DNA from 2 places in the Streptomyces sp. NPDC039424 genome. Region 2 is predicted to be linked to the other one. Evidence: riboswitches for the same ligand, from Rfam matches in the RefSeq annotation. Region 2 holds a riboswitch; the other holds the start of a gene.
The links. Region 2 has a riboswitch for cobalamin ahead of metE (5-methyltetrahydropteroyltriglutamate--homocysteine S-methyltransferase). Riboswitches for the same ligand answer to the same signal wherever they lie in the genome.

Region 1: another riboswitch for cobalamin. It lies ahead of nicT (Nickel transporter NicT); the one in region 2 lies ahead of metE (5-methyltetrahydropteroyltriglutamate--homocysteine S-methyltransferase).

Annotation. Positions count from the first base shown of each region.
Region 1 is NZ_JBVKAI010000005.1:356,488-363,692, forward strand. Features, by position in the region: gene thrS (threonine--tRNA ligase) at 1-431, shown strand, start outside; gene ACZ7L0_RS15950 (nucleoside hydrolase) at 617-1,591, shown strand; gene nicT (Nickel transporter NicT) at 1,599-2,693, opposite strand; cobalamin riboswitch at 2,723-2,906, opposite strand; gene ACZ7L0_RS15960 (ArsR/SmtB family transcription factor) at 2,987-3,346, shown strand; gene ACZ7L0_RS15965 (LAETG motif-containing sortase-dependent surface protein) at 3,362-4,288, opposite strand; gene ACZ7L0_RS15970 (glycoside hydrolase family 13 protein) at 4,538-6,217, shown strand; gene ACZ7L0_RS15975 (DUF4142 domain-containing protein) at 6,214-6,939, opposite strand; gene ACZ7L0_RS15980 (DUF6445 family protein) at 7,170-7,205, shown strand, end outside.
Region 2 is NZ_JBVKAI010000002.1:1,391-8,595, reverse strand. Features, by position in the region: gene ACZ7L0_RS04810 (hypothetical protein) at 1-133, shown strand, start outside; gene ACZ7L0_RS04805 (histidine phosphatase family protein) at 165-755, opposite strand; gene metE (5-methyltetrahydropteroyltriglutamate--homocysteine S-methyltransferase) at 861-3,179, opposite strand; cobalamin riboswitch at 3,301-3,556, opposite strand; partial or broken gene ACZ7L0_RS04795 (FAD-binding protein) at 3,701-3,877, shown strand; cobalamin riboswitch at 3,906-4,095, shown strand; gene ACZ7L0_RS04790 ((2Fe-2S) ferredoxin domain-containing protein) at 4,137-4,544, shown strand; gene ACZ7L0_RS04785 (helix-turn-helix domain-containing protein) at 4,571-5,557, opposite strand; gene ACZ7L0_RS04780 (saccharopine dehydrogenase family protein) at 5,667-6,695, shown strand; gene ACZ7L0_RS04775 (hypothetical protein) at 6,766-7,149, opposite strand.

The DNA of each region.
Region 1 (7,205 bases), on a different contig from region 2:
TCGGCGCCGACGGCGCCAAGCACCGCCCGGTCATGGTGCACCGCAGCGTCATCGGCAGCATGGAGCGCGCCGTCGCGCATCTGATCGAGGAGCACGGCGGCGCCTTCCCGGCCTGGCTGGCCCCGGTGCAACTGGTCGTGCTGCCGGTCGCTGAAGCGCAGTACGCCCAGGCGGAGGCCGTGGTGCGGGATGCGCTCGCCCGAGGCCTGCGCGCGGAACTCGCCACCCCGGACCAGGGCACCCTGGGCGCCCGCATCCGCGCCGCACGCCTGGTCCCGTACCAGGCGGTCATCGGCCAACGCGAGGCCGACACCTCCCAGGCAGCCGTACGCCTCCGCAACGGACACCGCCCGGGCCCCGTCCCCGTCGACGACCTCCTCGACCGCATCGCGGGCCGGGTGGCTGCCCGCGGCACCGCGCTCTGGGAGTGAGGGGCGCACGGGGTGGGGCCCGGCTGGTCGCTGGTCTGGTGGTCTGGTGGCGGTAGGCCTGCCGGAAGGGCGCCCCCGGGTCCGGGGCGGGCGCGGTGTCCCGTCGATCTGCTCGCTGTGGGGTCGTGCTCTCGGGGTGAGGGGCGCATAGGGTCGGGACGTGGGACGCAGGAGGGAGACTTGTCGTGACCGAGCAGAACGCTGCCGCCATTCCCGTGATCATCGACTGTGACACCGGCGTCGATGACGCGCTGGCCCTGCTGTTCGCCGTCCGGCATCCGGCGCTGGACCTGCGGGCCGTCACCTGTGTCGCCGGGAACACGGGCGTGGACCAGGTGGTGCGGAACACGCTGACCGTGCTGGAGCGGGCCGGTGCGCCGGACCTCCCTGTGGCCCGGGGGGCCGAGCGGCCGTTGATCGAGGCCATTCGCCCGGCTGAGCATGTGCACGGCCGGGACGGCATGGGTGACATCGGCCTGCCCGCCCCGAACCGCAGGCCGGTCGACCTGGACGCGGTGTCGCTGCTGCGGCGCGAGATCCTCGCCTCCCCGCGTCCGGTCACCCTGATCCCGACGGCCCCGCTCACCAATATCGCCCTGCTGCTGCGCACCCACCCGGAGGTGACGCGCAACATCGGGCGGATCGTGTTCATGGGCGGCGCCGTGGCCACCGGGAACGCCACGCCGGTCGCCGAGTTCAACGTCTGGCACGACCCGGAGGCGGCGGCGATCCTGCTGACCGCCGGGGTGCCGATCACCATGTACGGCCTCGACGTCTTCCAGCGGGTCGTGGTCCCCGGCACCGACGTACGGCGACTGCGGGCGAGCGAAGAGCCCGGCACCCGGCTGGCCGGCGAGCTGCTCGCGCACCGGCCCACCACCCAGGGCGGCCCCACCGAGGCGGAGGCAGCCGGCGGCCTGGGCGACGCGGGCGCGGTCTGCGCGGTCGCCGACCCGGCCGGCATCACCACCAGCCTGCTGCCCGTCGAGGTCTCCCTCGCCCCCGGCCCGACCCGGGGTCAGACCATCGTCGACCGCCGCCCGCGTCCCGGCGAGTCCGAGATCCATGAGGGCCACCGCGAACAGCCCCTGGTGGACGTGGCGTTGGACGTGGACGTGGACCGGTTCGTCAAGCTGTACCTGGAGACGGTCGAACGCTAGACGCGGCTCACTCCGAGGAGGCGGGGGCCGGTACCGCCCACCGCTCCTCCACCTTCGCGAGCCGCCAGTACGCCAGCGCCGCCGCCCACACGACGACGAACAGGCCGACGATGACATAGCCGACGCTGTCCAGGTTCAGGCCGGCGATCCAGCCGGTGAGGCCGTCGCGCAGGTCGAGCTTCTCGTGCAGGACGCCGACCAGTTCGATCGTGCCGATGAAGAAGGCGACGGCGATGGACAGGCCGGTGATGGTGAGGTTGTAGAACACCTTGCGTACGGGGTTGGAGAACGCCCACTGGTAGGCGAAGTTCATGAAGGTGCCGTCGAGCGTGTCGAACAGGCTCATACCGGCGGCGAACAGGAGCGGCAGGCACAGGATCGCGTACCAGGGCAGCCCGGCCGCCGCACCCGAGCCGGCCATCACCATCAGCGTGACCTCGGTGGCGGTGTCGAAGCCGAGCCCGAAGAGGAACCCGAGCGGGAACATCTGCCCGGGCCGGCTGATGGACTTGGTGAGGCGGCCGAGGATCCGGTTCATGAACCCCCGGGAGTCCAGGTGCTGTTCGAGCTCCCGCTCGTCGTACGTCCCCGCCCGCATCGCCCGGAACACGCGCAGGATGCCCAGCAGGGCGACCAGGTTGAGGGCGGCGATGAGGTAGAGGAAGGTGCCGGAGATCGTCGTACCCAGGAAGCCGAGGACCTGGTGGGTGCGAGAGCCCTCGTTCATCACCTTGCCGGCGAGCTGGGTGCCGCCCGCGATCAGCGCGGCCAGCAGCACGACCACGCTGGAGTGCCCCAGCGCGAACCAGAAGCCCACCGACACCGGCCGCTTGCCGTCCGCCATCAGCTTGCGGGTGGTGTTGTCGATCGCGGCGATGTGGTCGGCGTCGAAGGCGTGCCGCATGCCGAGGGTGTAGGCGGTGACGCCCAGGCCGATGCCGAAGGCCTTGGTGCCGACCTTGTAGTGCTCGGGGACGACGAGCAGGAAGAGGATCCCGAACGCGACGACGTGCAGGGCGACGATCACCGCCATCAGCCCTGCCGTTTTGAGGGTGTCCTCGCGCCGCCAGCGGAAAGCCGACGTGGATTCGGGCAGGGCCATCCGGTTCACGCTCCAGCACCTCGTGGATCACTTCGTGAGCTGCCGTGGCCGGTCTCCTGGCTTACGGGTCGTACGTCCGCCGTCCCTGCCTTCCCGGTCGTACGACCAGTGGCCCGGCGGGTGCCGGACGGGACGGGAACTCCCCGATCACAGTGGCGAGGGCCGCGTCGACATCGCATCGACTTCCCGAGCACCACGGCCTGATCACCGTAGGGGTGCGAGCGGTTTCCTGCATAGCTGCGTACCTGCGCAGGTATCGAAGATCACAAAACGGCGCCTGCGAGGATGAGGGCATGCATCTCGTCCCTGCCGACCGCGCGGACCGTCGCACCATCGACGGCCACCGGGTCTGCGACGCCATCGCCGCGATCGGCGAGCCCGGCCATGTGCGCACGTGGGCCGACCGTTTCGCCCTGCTCGCCGACCCCAAGCGCCTCGCGCTGCTGCTGGCCCTGCACCGCACCGGCCCGCTGGCCGTGTCCGATCTGGCGATCGCGACCGGAATGAACGACCCCGCCGTCTCGCAGGCCTTGCGGCTGCTGCGGGCGGCGGGGGTCGTGGAGGGGGAGAAGGAGGGGCGGGTGGTCAGGTACCGGGTGGTGGACACCGAGGTGCGAGGACTGCTGAAGCACTGCACCGCGGACGGCGGCTGACACCCGCTTACGGCATCAGCCCCGGGCGGTGCGCCTGCGCCTGGTGGCGACCACGATCACCGCGCCGCCCGCGAGGAGCACGGCGGCGCCTGCGGCGATGACGGCGGAGCCGCTGCCGCCACCGGTCTCGGCCAGGTCGCCGCCGCCCCCGTCGGGCGTCGGGGCCGCGGCCGGGGTGGACTCCGAGGCGGACGGGGTCGGGGTGGCCGACTCGGTGGGCGTGGACTCGGAGGCGCTCGGGGTCGGGGTGGCGGTCTCCGCGGCCGGGGTCGAGGGCTGGGCCGGGACGGACTCGGGGGCGGACGGGGTCGGCGTGGCGGTCTCGGTGGACGTGCAGTCCTTCGAACCGCCGTTCCAGGCCGCGATCAGCTTGTCCTTGATGACGGGGTGGTCCGGGCCCTTGGGCAGGTCGCCGTGCTCGAACCCGTCCTTGGCGTCGAGCTCGCCGTCGAACTTGACCGCGCCCCGATAGAGGTCGATCTGCGCGAAGCAGCCCGCGTCCGGTACCGCGATGTCGAGGGACTCGGTCTGGCCCGGCTTCACCGTCACGGAGTCGAAGTCCACGAAGATCTGCTCGCCGGAGGTGCCGAAGGAGGAACCGTGGGCGAGGTAGGAGGCCAGCGAGGCGGTGCAGGTGGAGGCGTCACCGGCGGTGCGGACCTTGATGTGGACCTTGCCGTCCTCGGTGGGCTTGAGGTTCTGGTCGTCGACCTTGACCGAGTCGTAGAAGCCGGTGCCGTCGAGCGAGAACTGGCAGCGGTCGGTCCCGGTCTCCGTGCCCGCGCCGGTGCCCGGCTTGTAGGTGCCGCCGGACTTCCAGCCGTCACCGCCGTCGTGGGCCCAGGCGCCGGAGGCGGCGGCGACGGAGGCCGCGCAGAGGGCGAGCGTCGCGGCGCCCGTCCCCAGCAGGCGGCGGGTGGTGACACGTCTCGCTATGGACATGTGTATCCCATCAGGATCTGAGACCTTCCCATGCGGAGAAGGCAGGGGGGAAGGCAGGAGAAGGCAGAGGAAACACCGGGCCCATTGGTCAGATGCGCCACAGCGTGTGCACATGGTGGGTCGACCGGCTGAACCCTGTCAACCTGCGCTGATGCAAGGGGAGTTCATGCCTCATCACAACTTCGACACACTGGGAATGATCTACTCCGCAGGGTGTGAAGTTTCGCTTTCCCGGCAATGTGGACAGGGATGCCCTTGTCGTCCTTCCCCAAGGGAGCCCACGTGACCGACCTTTCGTCCAGGAACCCCGACTGGTGGCGCCAGGCCGTCATCTACCAGGTCTACCCCCGCAGCTTCGCCGACGCCGACGGCGACGGGCTCGGCGACATCCGGGGCATCGCCGAACGCCTGAACCACGTCGCCGCGCTGGGCGTCGACGCCCTGTGGCTGAGCCCCTTCTACCCCTCCGAACTCGCCGACGGCGGCTACGACGTCGCCGACCACCGGGACGTCGACCCCCGCCTCGGCACGCTGGACGACTTCGACGCCATGGTCGCCGAGGCCCACCGCCTCGGCCTGAAGGTCGTCGTCGACATCGTCCCCAACCACACCTCGCGCCGGCACCCCTGGTTCCAGGAGGCCCTGCGCGCCGGACCCGGCTCCCCGGCCCGCGACCGCTACGTCTTCCGGGACGGCCGGGGCGAGCACGGCGAACTCCCGCCCACCGACTGGCAGTCGGTCTTCGGCGGCAGCGCCTGGCAACGGGTCCCCGACGGCCAGTGGTACCTGCATCTGTTCGCCCCCGAGCAGCCCGACCTCAACTGGGACAACGAGGAGGTCCGCGCCGACTTCCGCACCACCCTGCGCTTCTGGTCCGACCGGGGTGTGGACGGCTTCCGCGTCGACGTGGCCCACGGCCTGGCCAAGGACCTCACCGAACCGCTCCGCGACCTCGGCGATCTGAGCCCGACCGGCGAGGAGGCCCTGCTGCGCGTGTCGCCCGGCAGCCACCCCTACTGGGACCGCGACGAGGTCCACGAGGTCTACCGCGACTGGCGCAAGGTCTTCGACGCCTACGCCCCGCCCCGCACGGCGGTCGCCGAGGCCTGGGTCCCGGATGCCCGCCGCGCGCTGTACGCCCGCCCGGACGAACTGGGCCAGGCGTTCAACTTCGAGTACCTGCAAGCGGGCTGGGACGCGGACGAACTGCGCCGGGTCATCACGGACTCCTTGCGCACCGCCCGCACGGTGGGAGCGTCGGCCACCTGGGTGCTCTCCAACCACGATGTCGTACGCCACGCCTCCCGCCTGGTGCTCCCGCCCGGCACCGACGACAACGCCTGGCTGCTGTCCGGCGGCAACGCGCCGAGCGTCGACGAGGCGGCGGGCCTGCGCCGGGCCAGGGCGGCGACCCTGCTCATGCTGGCGCTGCCCGGATCCGCCTACGTCTACCAGGGCGAGGAACTCGGTCTGCCGGAGGTGGCCGACCTGCCCACCGAGGTCCTCCAGGACCCGATCTGGGAACAGACCGGCCACGTCCGCAAGGGCCGCGACGGCTGCCGGGTGCCGCTGCCGTGGACGACCGGCGGCCCCTCGTACGGCTTCGGGGCCGGGGGCGCGTGGCTCCCCCAGCCCTCTGGCTTCGCGGCGTACGCGGTTCAGGCCCAGGACGGAGTCGAGGACTCCACCCTGGAGCTCTACCGCAGGGCCCTGCGCCTGCGCCGCAAACTCCTGGAGGGCGAGTCGCTGACCTGGGCGCCGGACACCCCGGCCGGCGTCCTGCACTTCACCCGCTCGGATGGCTGGCGGTGCGTCACCAACCTCTCGGACGGCGCGATTTCGCTGCCGCCCGGAGAGGTGCTGGTGAGCAGTACGCCGCTACCGGAGGCGGGAGTCCTGCCGCCGGACACAACGGTGTGGCTGGCCTAGCCCGCCGATGACGGACTGGGGTTGGCGGCTGCGGCGCCGCCGGCGATGCCGTCGATGTCGACCGGGGTGGACGTGGCGTTCGGCGGCGGGGTGAGCACCACCTCCGGCTGCCCGGCGGGCGGGGGCGGCGGGGTCACGTCGGAGCCTGGCAGTTTCGGCGGGTTGGTCTGCGTGTTGAGGGTCGTGTCGAAGTCGACCATGCCCGTCTTCTCCATCACGGTGATGTGATCGAGCACGGTGTCGTTGGCCTGGTCGGCCAAGGCTCGCACCAGGGTGTTCTTCGTGGTCGACCGGACCTTCGCGACCGTGTTGAAGATCGAGCCGTGGGTCATGCGCAGGATGTTGGCGAAGTCGGTGTCGAACTGCTTGCCGGTGTCACCCTTCAGCTGCGTGACGAAGCCCTCCTGCTGCGGGCTCGCGATGTTGGGCAGCGTGATGTTCAGCATGGGCGCGATCTTGCGGCAGGTGGTGTCCAGCGCGGCGTGCCCGTCGACCAGGTGCTGGCTCGCCGTCTTGACCGCCTGCGACTGGCCCTTCTGCAGGCCGATCTGCCCGACCGGGTACTCCCACAGGCCCGCCGCACGCACCTTCACCACGAAGTCCCGGTCGCCCTCTGTCAGGGGCCCCCACTGGGTGTTCGCGATGATGCGGGACTGGTCGGTGGAGACGGTGGACACCCCGAGCATGCTCGGGTACGCGAGTGCGGCGAGCGTCACCGCCATCGCCCCGCCCACGAAGAGAGTTCCCGTCGCGTTCCGCGAAAAGCGCACCGTGCCTCCTGCCCGGTAGTGGATCCCGCCCACTGGGTGAACGGTTCGGACGCACAGGAGTACGGATGGGGAAGCCGTATGACTCTATGGTTCGGGCAAAAACTTTTGAGCCCCCGGTCGTTGACCGAACGTTGACCAGTCGTGGGGAGAGTCCAGAGGGGCCCCCGCTGTACGTTCGCCGCATGTCCATGTCACCGCGGTTTCCGCAGCCCACGAGG
Region 2 (7,205 bases):
GTCGGAGGGCACGCACCCGGACACGGAATGCCTGCGCTGCGCGGTGGCGGCGCTCCTCGTCCGCCACCGCGGTGGAGCCGCCGGACGGGATCCGGGACAGGAACGTTCCTCCACCTCACCGCGCCGGCCGTGACCGACCTGCCGGTGACCGGATGATCGCCCCGTCAGTCCCCGGCGTCCGCCTGCCCCTCGCCGAGCGCCCGCCCCAGCCGCAGGTTCCAGCGCCCGGCTCGCCCGCTGAGCTCGGTCGCCGTCAACGGCGGGACGTCGAGCCGCCAGAAGGTCGCCTCGGGCGCGTCGAGGACCTTGATCACCACGGCCCGTACGATCTCCGGCTCCACGACGGCGACGGTTCTGCCGTGCGTCTCCTGCGACGCGTCCAGCCAGCGGGCGACGCGTGCGCACAGGGCACGTACCGACTCGCCGCCGTGGGGTGCGGCGTCCGGCCGCGCCAGCCAGCGGGCGAGAGCGTCCGGTTCGGCCGCGCCGACCTCGCCGAGCGTCCGGCCCCGCCAGCGGCCGACGTCCAGGCCGGCCAACTCCGGAGCCCGTGCGGCGTCGAGACCGAGGGCCTCGGCGGTCTGCAGGCAGCGCGGGCTGGGGGAGACCAGCACCTGATCTGCGGCGCGCAGCGCGGAGGCGGCGGACCGGGCACGGGCCGCGCCCCTCGCGTCGAGCGGACTGCCGTCGTCGAACCGCGCCTCCCGCAGGGACCGGTTCGCCGCCGGTGAGATCAAGGTGACACGGCTGGTCATGCCTTCGCTCCTGTCCTTCGCGCACGGCCCGTACGGACGTGTCTGGGTACGGCATCACGGCCGAGAGGGCCGGGCGTGCGGCCCTCTCGGCCGGGCAAGGGGCTTCTAGGAGCCGGAGAGCTCCGCACGGACCGTTCGGGCCGCGGCGACGAGATTCTCCAGGGACGCGCGGGTCTCGGGCCAGCCGCGGGTCTTCAGCCCGCAGTCGGGGTTGACCCACAGCCGTTCGGCGGGGACGGCCTCCAGCCCCGTGCGCAGCAGGGCCGCTGCCTCCTGCGGGCTCGGCACGCGCGGGGAGTGGATGTCGTACACACCCGGTCCCGCCTCGCGCGGGTAGCGGTGGGCGGCGAGCTCGCGGGCGACCTGCATATGGGAGCGGGCGGCCTCCAGGCTGATGACGTCGGCGTCGAGCTCGTCGATGGCCTGGACGATGTCGCCGAACTCGGCGTAGCACATGTGGGTGTGGATCTGGGTGTCCGGCCGTACGCCGCCGGTGGTGAGCCGGAACGCCTCGGTGGCCCACGCCAGGTACACCGCGCGGTCGGCGGCGCGCAGCGGCAGCGTCTCGCGCAGCGCGGGCTCGTCCACCTGGATCACCGAGGTCCCGGCCGCCTCCAGGTCGTCGACCTCTTCGCGCAGAGCGAGGGCGACCTGCCGGGCGGTGGCGCCGAGGGGCTGGTCGTCGCGGACGAAGGACCAGGCGAGCATGGTGACCGGGCCGGTGAGCATGCCCTTGACCGGGCGGGAGGTGAGGGACTGGGCGTACGTCGTCCAGCGCACGGTCATCGGCGCGGGACGGGAGATGTCCCCGGCCAGGATCGGCGGGCGGACGTAGCGGGTGCCGTAGGACTGCACCCAGCCGTGCCGTGTGGCGAGGTAGCCCGTCAGCTGTTCGGCGAAGTACTGGACCATGTCGTTGCGTTCGGCCTCACCGTGCACGAGGACGTCCAGGCCGGTCTTCTCCTGGAAGGAGATCACCTCCTGGATCTCGGCCCTGACGCGGTCCTCGTAGCCGGCCGTGTCGGTCCGGCCCGCGCGGAGATCGGCGCGGGCGGTGCGCAGCTCGCCGGTCTGGGGGAAGGAGCCGATGGTGGTGGTCGGCAGCAGCGGCAGCCCGAGGTGGGCCCGCTGAGCCGCGGCCCGTGCGGAGTACGGCTGGGAGCGGCGGGCGTCGGCCTCCGTGACGGCGGCGGCGCGGGCCCGTACAGCGGGATCACGAGTGACCGACGAACTCGCCCGGGAGGCCAGGTCGGCGCGGTTGGCGGCGAGTTCGGCGCTGATCGTGTCGGTGCCCTGGGCGAGCCCCTTGGCGAGGGTGACGATCTCGGCCGTCTTCTGGCGGGCGAAGGCGAGCCAGCGCAGGATCTGCGGGTCGATGTCCCGCTCCGGGGCGGAGTCGAGCGGCACGTGGAGCAGGGAGCAGGAGGCCGACACGTCGACCCGGCCGGCCAGCCCGAGCAGGGTGCCGAGGGTGCTCAGGGACTTCTCCAGGTCGTTCACCCAGATGTTGCGGCCGTTGACCACACCCGCGATCAGGCGCTTGCCGGGCAGACCGCCGACCGCGGCGAGATCGTCGAGGTTGGCGGCGGCGGCCTCGGTGAAGTCCAGGGCGAGACCGTCGACCGGCGCCTTGGCCAGCACCGGCAGGGCCTCGCCGAGCCGGTCGAAGTACGAGGCGACCAGCAGCTTCGGCCGGTCGGTGAGGGCGCCGAGGCCGCGGAGGGCGCGTGCGACGGCGTTCAGCTCGGCCGGCGTACGGTCCAGGACCAGGGCGGGCTCGTCCAGCTGAACCCACTCGGCGCCCGCCGCGTGCAGGTCGGCGAGGACCTCGGCGTACACCGGCAGCAGCCGGTCGAGAAGGGTGAGCGGGACGAAGTCCGCGGGCACGCCCGGGGCGGGCTTGGCGAGCAGCAGGTAGGTGACCGGCCCGACCAGTACCGGTCGGGCGGTCAGGCCCAGGGCGAGCGCCTCCCTCAGCTCCGCGACCTGCTTGGTGGAGTCGGCCGTGAAGACGGTGTCCGGGCCCAGCTCGGGCACCAGGTAGTGGTAGTTGGTGTCGAACCACTTGGTCATCTCCAGCGGCGCCACGTCCTGGGTGCCGCGCGCCATGGCGAAGTATCCGTCCAGGGCGTCCGCGTCGACGGCGGCTCGATGGCGTGCGGGCACGGCTCCGACCATGACGGTGGTGTCCAGGACATGGTCGTAGTACGAGAAGTCGCCGGTGGGCACCTCGTGGATGCCTGCCCCGGCCAGCTGCCGCCAGTTCGCGCGGCGCAGTCCGGCGGCCGTGGCCTGGAGGGCGTCGGCGGTGACACGCCCCTTCCAGTAGCCCTCGATCGCCTTCTTCAGCTCTCGGTTCTGTCCCTGGCGGGGGTAGCCGTACACGGTGGCCCGTGCTGCCGCGGCTGCGGTCCTGGTGGTCACGGAGATCTCCTTCGCGAGATGAATCCCTGAGATCCCGGGGACGGGACGAGAGCGCGAAGGGGCGACCTGGTGTGTACGCCGACCCGCCCTCGAGGTCACCGGGATGTCCGCGCACGAGTCGTTCGCACACGGGCAGTTGGCAGGTCTTCGGACTCGCGGGCACGTCTTTGCCGTACGAGGTCGTACAGCTTGTACGAGGTCGTTCGTACGAGACACCTACTGGCCGTCGCTTCCCAGGCCCCGTTCGTGGGGCCCAGTGCGTATGACGGCGGTCGTTCCCGCTCACCGCTGCGGGGCAGTCCCGGATTCCCACCGGGTTCCCTCTTGCGACGCATCCCGCCTGGCGGACGGGGCGAACCAGCTGCACCGGCCAGCCTACGGGGCGTACCGCGGTCAGCGTCAACTCCCTTTTGGCGGCGCGGAGTTCATGTAAGCAGCACTCTGGCCGCGGGAGGTCCCCTGGGCTATCGCCGGTAACACCCCTGCCGCCGCAGGGGCAACTCGCGTATCTCCCGCACCGCCGTGTCCTGAACGCCTCGGGCGACCCGGTCCCCGGCCTGTACGCGGCCGGCGAGGTCGCGGGCTTCGGCGGAGGCGGCGTCCACGGCTACCGCTCGCTGGAGGGCACCTTCCTCGGCGGCTGCCTCTTCTCCGGCCGCCGGGCGGGCCGGGCCTCGGCGACCGCGACCGCCACCTGACCCTGCGGACGCCGGTGGTGACGTGGTGTCGGTCCGGATGCGATGATGCCCGGCGACAAGGCGACGGCGGAACGAGGAAGCCGGTGTGAATCCGGCGCGGTCCCGCCACTGTGATCGGCGAGCGGATCCCGCACAGGTCACCGCCCGGACACGGGCGGGAAGACCGGGACGAGCGACGACCCGAGAGCCAGGAGACTCACGCGGTCGCCTCCTCGACGACCACCGGGGCGGATCTCCCCGGAGAGGAGGGCGGTTCGGCATGTCCGCGAGGCCGACTGACGAGACGACCGCGGCGGAGGCACCGGCCGACCCGGTGCCGTGCCGGGTCGTCGTGTGCCGGGACTGCTGCTGCGGCACCCCCAAAGTGCCCGGCGTCGATCACGCGGCGCAAACCGCACGTCTCGCCGAGGTGGTGCCCGTACGCGTCTCCACCTGCCTCGACGTATGCGACCAGGCCAACGTGATCGTCGTCCAGCCCTCCCCGGCCGCCCGCGCCGCCGGCGCCCGCCCCGTCTGGCTCGGCCTGGTCAACGACCCCGAGGCGACGGAGGACATCGCCACCTGGATACGAGCGGGCGGCCCCGGCATCGCTCCCCAGCCCGCGATCCTCGACCTGTACACCTTCACCCCACCCCGGCGTCGCGCGGCGCCCCGGCCGAAGCCATAACCCCGCGTGGGCCTGCCCCTCATGTCTCAGGGCGTCGGCGCTGTCGCCGCCATGGCTCGGGCCGGGCCGGGCCGGGGCCGCGAGCGGAAGGTACGGCGGTAGGTGTCCGGCGGCACACCCACCGTCCGATTGAAGTGCCGGCGCAGCGTCGTGGCGGTGCCCATGCCGGTCGCCGCCGCGATGGTGTCGACGGTGTCGTCGGTGGTCTCCAGCAACTCCTGTGCGTGACGGATCCGTTGGGTGAGCAGCCACTGCAGCGGGGTGGTACCTGTCACCGCCCTGAAATGACGGCCCAGGTGGCGCGAGCTCATCCCCGCCTGGCGGGCCAGGTCCTCCACGGTGAGCGGATGGTCCAGCCGTTGGATCACCCAGGGGAAGAGTCCGGCGAGCGGGTAGTTGTCCGGGGCGGGGACCGGGGTGTTCACGAACTGGGCCTGGCCGCCGTCCCGGTGCGGCGGCACGACCAGGCGGCGGGCCAGCGTGTTGGCGATCGACGAGCCGTGGTCGACGCGGACGAGGTGCAGGCACAGATCCATGGCGGCGGCCTTGCCTGCGGAGGTGAGCACGCTGTCGTTGTCCACGTAGAGGACGTCCGGATCCACCGTCACCCGGGGATGACGCTCGGCCAGCTCCCGGGTGTGCGCCCAGTGCGTGGTCGCCCGCTTGCCGTCCAGCAGCCCGGCGGCCGCCAGCACGAAGGCACCCGTGCAGAGGGAGGCCACGCGTGCGCCCGCCTCGTGGGCCGCGCGCACCGCGTCGATCAGCTCGGCCGGCGGGTCCTGGCCGACGTCGGCCCAGCCCGGGACGATCACGGTGTCGGCGTGCGGGAGGCGGTCGAGTCCGTGATCGGGCTCCAACCGGAAACGGCCGACCCGCACGGCCGCCGGTCCGCAGACCGAGAGGCGGTACCAGGGGTCCGCCACCCCGGTCATATCGGCTCCGAACACCTCGCACGCCAGGGCCAGCTCGAACTGCAGCATGCCGTCGGTGACGGCCAGCGCGACAGTGGTCATGTCCGGAATTGTATGAGCCATGGCGTTCCGGACACTCCTGGTCAGGTGCCGATCCTCGCCAGGATGTCCGTGACAGACCGCAGCGCATCATTCGAGTACGGGGAGAACCATGCAATCGGGCCAGACAGTGGCGGTGTTCGGCGCATACGGGCACACCGGGCGGTTCGTGGTGACGGAACTGAGGGAACGTGGGTTCCTCCCGGTACTCTCCGGCCGAGACGCCGACAAGCTGAAGGCGCTGGCGTACGAAACCGGCCTGCACGCCCGCCCGGCATCCGTCGACGACCCGGCCTCCCTCGACCGCGCTCTGGCCGGCACCGCGGCCGTCATCAACTGCGCCGGCCCCTTCGCCACGACGGCCGCCCCCGTGATCGAGGCGGCCCTGCGAGCCGGGATCCCCTATCTGGACGTGGCGGCCGAGATCGAGGCCAACGTCGACACCTTCGCGCACTTCGCCGACCGGGCACGGGACGCGCAAGCGGTGATCGTCCCGGCGATGGCCTTCTTCGGCGGCCTGGGCGACCTGCTGGCCACCGCGACGATGGGCGACTGGACAGCGGCCGACGAGGCCCACATCGCCTACGGACTGAGCAACTGGCACCCCACACCCGGGACCCGCACGGCGGGCGCGGTCTCCCGCCACCGCCGAGGCGGCCGACGCATCCGCTACACCAACGGCCGGCTGGAGCACCGCCACGACACCCCACCCACCCTGAACTGGCCCTTCCCCGCCCCGATGGGCCCCCGCCCCGTCATCGGTGAGTTCACCATGGCCGACGTCGTAACCATCCCCAGCCACCTCTCCATCCCCGAAGTGACCACCTACATGACGGTCGAGGCGGCCCGGGACATCGCGTCCCCCGACACACCGACACCGTCCCCGATCGACGACCGCGGCCGCTCCGCTCAAACCTTCCTCGTCGACGTCCTCATCCGCTCAGGCCACACCGAACGCCGCGCCACAGCCCGCGGCCAGGACATCTACGCCATCACCGCCCCCCTCGTAGTCGAAGCGACCAACCGCATCCTCACGGCCCGGCCCCACACCTCCGGCGTCCTGTCGGCAGGAGCACTCTTCGACGCCCCCGACTTCCTCCGCGCACTGTCCCCGCACATCACCGTGGAACTGCGTCGGTAGCGGCACGAGGAGTCGTTGTGCGAGTAGGAGTGAGGCCGGGCGGCGCGCTCCTGCGACTGCCCCTGGCCCCCTACCCAGCACTTGAGCGCGCTTTCCGGCCCTGACGGAAGTCGAGGTACGACAGCGCTATCACCAACAGCGGCACAATGATCCACAGCAGTGTGACGCGAAGTCGGCCACCTGTCAGGGCGGCAACCACGACTACGGCGACGGCGCTGACGACGAAGCCGAAGAACTGCCGATAGGAGCGGAACCCACCCGCCAGTGCCGCATTCACCGCACCAGGATCGTCCTCCTCGGCGAGCGCGGCGCGCACAGGATGGTTGTTACCCTCGCGTCGAGCCTGCCGCCAGGCGAAGAACCACCGGCCGAGTGCGTAGAGAACGAACGTACCGAGGTAGAACCACCACTCGGTGGCATCGTCGGGTAATGAGCGAGCCAGTGTCATGAGCACCACGTGCCCCCGGCCTGAGGGAGTAGACGGTTCCGCATTCACGCCGGGGCCGACAC